One region of the Bradyrhizobium sp. UFLA05-89 genome, then DNA from elsewhere that is predicted to be linked to it. Evidence: predicted binding sites of a transcription regulator. Region 1 holds the regulator's gene; the other holds the start of a gene.
The links. The regulator LexA, encoded in region 1, represses DNA repair genes until DNA is damaged. The targets are predictions, from matches to a motif close to TGTTCNNNNTGTGTTCNG.

Region 1 (3,416 bases):
CGCGTCCAGATCCAGCGATTGTCGTAGCGGACGTTGTCGGCGAAGGCGAGCTCGGTGCCTGGCAGGAGGCAGACGGCAACCGAGAGATCACGCTCCGACGCAAATCCACGCGTCGAGGTGCCGCGGAAGGTTGTCGTGACGATCGTCTCGCCGACTTGAGCGGGGCGGGTCGCAACGGCATGTAGGCTGTAGTCACACATCGGAGTGCTCCTCATGCGAGATAGCAGGTCCGCGCCCCCCCGGAGGCGCAGGCCTCTACCAGAGTTGGAAGCCTACGAGTGTATCGCGTTTGTGGGCAAATCTGCGGCCCGTCTGCGCATCGCCCGATCACATTATCTTTCCCGGCAAACGAGGAACAAAGCCTCTCGCCGAGACTCTATCTTGGTTCACATCATTCACTCACGCGAGCTTCCATCAGCGCCGGCAGCGGAGTACCCTGAAGAGGGCCAGCTCGCCTGCGGCGCAGGTGCGATCGCATTGTTGGAATTGCGGAATGGCGCGCTGGTTGCCGCCGCGTGCTCTGCCTTTCGGGCGGCGTGGCCTTTCGGGCGGCGTGGTGTTGCGCTGCATCGCTCGCAGGTGCCGATCCCGCGATCAAGGCTGCCGAGATCACGCCTAAAATCACCTGCCGCATGGGTTTTGTCCTCTGCAGCCCGCACAGCGCATTCGCGCCTGCCATGCTTGAGGATTAGCTCTGTGCAGGTGTAGGGATAATCACAGTGGAAGCGACAACGCTATTTTGCTGGAGCGGACGATCCGTCCGCCCGTATCGCCGTGCGATGGCTGGCAATCTGCCGGGCAATCGGTACTTTCTGCTGGGCAATCAGTACTTCCGATACAGCCCGATCAGCTTGCCCTGAATCTTCACCCGGTTCGGCGGCAGGATGCGCACCTCATAGGCGGTGTTGGCGGGCTCCAGCGCGATCGACGCGCCGCGCCGGCGGAAACGCTTGAGCGTCGCTTCCTCGTCGTCGATCAGCGCCACCACGATGTCGCCGGTGTCAGCGGTCTCGTTGCGCTGGATCAGCGCCATGTCGCCATCCAGGATGCCGGCATCGACCATCGAATCGCCGCGCACTTCGAGCGCATAGTGCTCGCCCGAGCCGAGCATGTCCGGAGGCACGCTGATGGTGTGGCTGCGGGTCTGCAACGCCTCGATCGGCGTGCCGGCCGCGATCCGTCCCATCACGGGCACGGCGACCGGACGCTCGCCGTCGTCGACAGACGCGCTGGCGCTCCGCACCTTGCCGAGATTGCCTTCGATGACGCTCGGCGTGAAGCCGCGGCGGCCGGCGCCTGCGGCTTGAAGCTCGGGCAGCTTGATGACCTCGATGGCGCGCGCGCGGTTAGGCAGGCGACGGATGAAGCCGCGCTCTTCCAGCGCGGTGATCAGGCGGTGAATGCCGGACTTCGAGCGCAGATCGAGCGCGTCCTTCATCTCATCGAAGGAGGGCGGCACACCGCTTTCCTTGAGGCGCTCACTGATGAACCGCAGAAGCTCGTATTGTTTGCGCGTTAACATCTCGACCAAATCCCCCGGTTGATGTCGTTCGATTCCGAGACGCCAGATTCAGCAGAAGCCGCTAGATGCTCGAAACAAATCATGAACGGACACTATATGTTCGATATGTGTTCCGCAACCACTTAATTTTGTGTGAACGCGGCGAAGTTCGCATCACGCGCGAATCAGATTGCACTCACAAGGGCAGCCGCAACACCTCGCAAGGCGTGCCTGCTTCGGCCTTTGGCGCGAACGGCGCGCGCACGAGAAGTGCTTGTGCGGTAGCAAGATTCGCAAGCAGCGAGGAGTCCTGGTGGTTGACGGGAACGGCCACCAGCGTGCCGTCCTCGCGCTCCTCGAGCCGTGCGCGCAAATAGTCCTCGCGGACGTCGTTGGGCCCGACGTCGCGCCCGAGCACGGCGCGCTCGCGGCGGTGATGAACGCGCGAGCGGCCAGCAAGCGCGCGAATCAACGGCACCATGAACAGGAAGCCGCAGACATAGGACGAGACCGGATTGCCGGGCAGGCCGATCACCCGCATCGCGCCGAGATGGCCGTGCATCATCGGCTTGCCCGGCCGCATCGCGATCTTCCAGAACGCCATCTCGAAGCCTTCGGCCTGGAGCGCTGGCCTGACCAGATCGTGGTCGCCGACCGACGCACCGCCGGTCGTGATGAGGATGTCGGCGCCGCTCTCGCGGGCCCGGCGGATCCCGGCGGTGGTCGCCGCAACCGTATCGGCGGCAATGCCGAGATCGACCGTTTCGGCGCCCTCGGCCCGCGCCAGCGCGTGCAGGGCGTAGCCGTTGGAGAAGACGATCTGGCCCGCGCCGGGCGTTGCGCCCGGCATCACCAACTCGTCGCCGGTCGCGAGAATCGCGACCCTCGGCCGGCGACGCACGGCAAGCTCCGGATGGTTCATGCCGGCGGCCAGTGAGAGGTCGCGTTCGGTGAGTCTGGCTCCCTGTCGCAGGAGCACGTCGCCCTCGAAGAAATCGACGCCAGCAGGACGGATGTGCCGTCCAGCGATCGCGGCCTCCTTGATCGTGACGCGCCTGCCGTTTGCGACCGTGTCCTCCTGGATTACCACCGCGTCCGCGCCATCGGGCACCACGCCGCCAGTGAAGATCCGCACGGCCTGGCCCGCGCCAACCGCTCCCGCAAATGGCCGGCCGGCCGCGACCTCGCCGATCACGGTGAGCTCTGCGTCCACCGTCGCCGCGTCGGCGGCGCGCACCGCATAGCCATCCATCGCCGACATCGCCTGCGGCGGCTGCGTACGCCGCGCGGCGACATCGCGCGCCAGCACGCGATGGTAGGCCGCATCCAGCGCAACCATCTCCTCGGCCACCGGCTCTACGCCGGCAAGCACTGCGGCAAGCGCGTCGGACACCGGCATCAGGGCCACGGGCAAACTCCTGCTGAGCAAATCGAAGGACAGGTCGCGTTGCGTTCTAGCCGAGTGCAGGCTTCGAGGCAAAAGGGGGCGATCACGAAGGCGGAGATGAATTGTCCCTCCAGCACCGGAACGGCAGGGATGCCCTTTAGGACAATATCGCGCCTTTCCGCTTCCAGCTCAGAATTGCCGCGCGCCATCGCACGCAGGTGCGTCAGGAGACATCCGGGAGAACCCTGATGGCAGAGACTTCAAAGCTATCGGTTGAGAAAGCTCTCGAGAAGCTGCGCGGCGATGAGCCGCCGAAATCGAAGAGCGCAAAGCTGGACGAGGAGATCGAGGCGCTCAAGGAGAAGACGAGCCGCATGCGCGCGCAACGGCAGCGTCTCGATCGGCCTCAACCCAAGCGCAGTTGAATGCGCCTAGCGTGGACGCCGCGCGATCGTCTCGATGACGAGAAGGACCGGGATGACGGTGGCCAAGCATGCCACGGCGACAACCAGGCTCACGGCTAGCATC
Region 2 (3,416 bases), on a different contig from region 1:
TTCGATCGCGCCCGCGAGCGGTCAGGAGTTCGCGCTGCTGCCGCCCGACAACGCCACCGGCAACTTCACCAAGGTGGTTCAACGCATCCCCGTCAGGATCGCGCTCGACGCCGAGAACGCGCCGTCGATCGCGCTGCGGCCGGGCATGTCGGTGATCCCGACGATTGCGACGCGTTCCAGCGCGCCTGCCGCGCTGGCAGCGACTGCACCCAAGGCAAATCAGACCAAGGCAAATCAGACCAAGACAAATCAGACCACGGCAAACCAGACCTCCGGAGGGTCGCGCCATGTCCAGCAGCCCCTCAATCCCAGCGCCCGCACGCTCGATTCCGGCCGCGACGCCTGATCGCGTCGTCACTGACCCGAATCGCGCCAGCGCCACGATCTGGATCGCCGTCTTCGCGGCGATGATCGGCGCCTTCATGGCGATCCTGAACATCCAGATCACCAACGCCTCGCTGCTCAACATCGAGGGCGGCATCGGCACCGGCGTCGACAACGGCTCCTGGATCTCGACGTCCTATCTGATCGGCGAAATCATCGTCATCCCGCTCACCGACTATTTGTCGCGCGTGTTCTCGTTCCGTAACATCATCCTGAGCTTTGCGACGCTGTTTGCGGCATTCTCCGTCGCCTGCGCCTTCACCCACGACCTGCCCTCGATGATCGCGATGCGCGGCTTGCAGGGCTTCTTCGGCGGCGTGCTGATCCCGATGGCCTTCACGCTCGTCTTCACCAAGCTGCCCAAGGGCCAGCAGCCGATTGGCCTTGCGATGTTCTCGCTCGCGGTGACCTTTGCGCCCGCGATCGGCCCGACCATCGGCGGCTATCTCACCGAGAATTACGGTTGGCAGACCATCTTCTTCGTCAACGTCGTCCCGACCGCGGTCATGGTCACCACGCTGTTCTTCACGCTGGAGCGCCAGCCGCTTCAGCTGGGCCTGCTGCGCGAAGGCGACTGGTTCGGCATCGCCACAATGGCCGTCGGCCTGGCCTCGCTCCAGGCCGTGCTCGAGGAAGGCAACAAGGACGACTGGTTCGGCTCGCCCTTCATCGTGCGACTTGCCATTGTCGCGGCCGTCAGCCTCGCGCTGTTCATCTACAATGAGCTGGTCGTGGAAAAGCCGCTGTTGCGCCTGCGGTTGCTCACGCAATGGAATTTCGGCGTCGGCACGATCGCCTCGGTCTTCCTCGGCTTCGCTCTGTTCGGCTCGGTCTATCTGCTGCCCGCCTATCTCGGCCAGGTGCAGGGCTACAACGCCGAGCAGATCGGCAACGTGCTGGCCTGGACCGGCCTGCCGCAGCTTCTCTTGATTCCGCTGGTGCCGAAGCTGATGCAGCGCTTCGATGCCCGCTATATCGCGACCGTCGGCCTGCTGCTGTTCGCCACGAGCTCCTTCATGAACATCATGATGTCGCTCGATTATGCGGGCGATCAGTTCCTCGCGCCCAACGTCGTGCGAGCGGTCGGCCAGGCGCTGACGCTGGCGCCGCTCTCCGCGCTCAGCCTCGGCAGCGTCGCGCCGCAGGACGCGGCCGCCGCCTCCGGCATCTCCAACATGATGCGCAACCTCGGCGGCGCGATCGGCACCGCCGTGCTCGCGACCATCGTTACCAAGCGCGAGCAATTCCATTCCAACATCATCGGGCAATCCGTGACGCTCGGCCGCGAGGAGGTCCGCGGCCGCATCGCGCAGCTCACGAACTACTTTGTCGCCCATGGCGTGCCGGATCCCAACGCCGCGCATGAGCAGGCCGTCATCGCGCTCGGCAAGCTGGTCAAGCGCCAGGCGCTGGTGATGGGCTTTTCCGACACCTTTGCCGTGATCGGCGTCGTGCTGGTGCTGGCCGCGATCGCGGTGCTGCTGATGCGGCGCGGCAAGGTGGCGGGCGGCCCGGCGCACTAGGCGTCGCCCATCCATTTTTTGAGCGGCCGTCACGCTTGACGGCCGCCATTTTTTATGTTCTTTCTTTGTTCCATTCAAGTTTAAGTTGTAGCACGAGTTAATTTCATGATGAGTGATATGTACAGCGATGGCGGCGGGCCGGCCCAGCTCGTGATTCATGATGATGAAGATACGCCGGAGGAATTCGTAATCGAGCTGCTGCGCCGGGTTTTCGGCAAGTCGGAGCGTGACGCGGTCGCGCTGATGACCCGGATTGAGCGGGAGCAACGAGCAGGTTGCGGCCCCTACCCGCGATCCGTCGCCGATGCCCTTCTCAAATCTGCGCTGCAGCACATTCAATTTGCGGGTCACGGCCTGCGGATCACGCTCGAGCCGGTCAAGACGAGTTGCGAACTTTGCGGCAAGCCCGAGGCGCAGACCGACGTGCGGCTCGGGAGCCGTACGATCTGGTTGTGCAGCGACTGCATGCGTGCGGCAGGCAACACGGGCCATGAGCCGGAAGAAGAGGAGTTCGAATATGCCTGCGAGGTTCTGGACCGGCATTTTACCGGCGTCCCGCTCAGCAAGCTCGTCACCACGGTTCGCCAGTTTCCAGGACACATGCGCGCGGACGTCCAGGCGGCCATCGATCGGCTGCTCGCCTCCGCGATCCGGTTGTTCGGCATCAACGACGAACAACGCTACGAGACGCTGTCGATTGCGAGACTTCTGCGTGACGGCCGCCATGCGCAGGCGATTGCACCGCTGCAATATTTCGATGTCGACGTTGGCGAGAACAATCCGGTCAAGTGCCTCGACAACGGGCTGTGGCTGTGCACGCAGGGCGATCTCCGCTACGCGGTACTGCTCTGCGCGCATCGTGAATACAGCCGTGAGGCCGGAATTCGGATCGAAATCGCCGTACCCTCGGGCATCGCAGGCGCGGCCCTCGTCCAGCGATGCTTCGGCGAGCTGGAGCAGGCGATGCAGGCCGCGCGCACCTATCGCGGCAAAATCCTCTCGCTCGACGCCGACCGCGATTATCGCGGCCGCTCTCGCGGCATCACCGTACACCGCCTGCCGCTGGTCGCACGCGACGAGGTCATCCTGCCGGAGCAGACCCTGCGGCTGCTTGATCGCAACGTCCTGAGATTCGTCGGCACCCGCGATCAATTGCGCCAGCTCGGCCAGTCGACGCGCAAGGGCATTTTGCTGTACGGCCCGCCGGGCACCGGCAAGACGCACACAATCCGCTATCTCGCGACGCATTTGCCCGGGCATACGACCCTGATCATCACCGCCGAGCAAATGGGCCTTCTCGGCGCGTATATGAGCCTGGCGCGGCTCCTCCAGCCCTCGATGGTGGTGATCGAGGATGTCGATCTCATCGCCCGCAACCGCAATGACATGGGTCCGTGCGAGGAATCGCTGCTGAACAGGTTGCTCAACGAGATGGACGGGCTGAAGGAGGATGCAGACATCCTGTTCGTCCTGACCACCAACCGGCCGGAGGACCTCGAAGGTGCGCTT

Region 2: a site for LexA is predicted at 1,963-1,980, ahead of SO139_RS16115 (ATP-dependent Clp protease adaptor ClpS). Genes of this name have one in related genera too.

The regions. Positions count from the first base shown of each region.
Region 1 is NZ_JBANBA010000029.1:6,155-9,570, forward strand. Features, by position in the region: gene SO139_RS17215 (hypothetical protein) at 1-200, opposite strand, end outside; gene lexA (transcriptional repressor LexA) at 824-1,522, opposite strand; gene SO139_RS17225 (molybdopterin molybdotransferase MoeA) at 1,698-2,909, opposite strand; gene SO139_RS17230 (hypothetical protein) at 3,137-3,313, shown strand; gene SO139_RS17235 (hypothetical protein) at 3,415-3,416, opposite strand, start outside.
Region 2 is NZ_JBANBA010000026.1:31,744-35,159, forward strand. Features, by position in the region: gene SO139_RS16105 (HlyD family secretion protein) at 1-346, shown strand, start outside; gene SO139_RS16110 (MDR family MFS transporter) at 288-1,907, shown strand; gene SO139_RS16115 (ATP-dependent Clp protease adaptor ClpS) at 2,013-3,416, shown strand, end outside.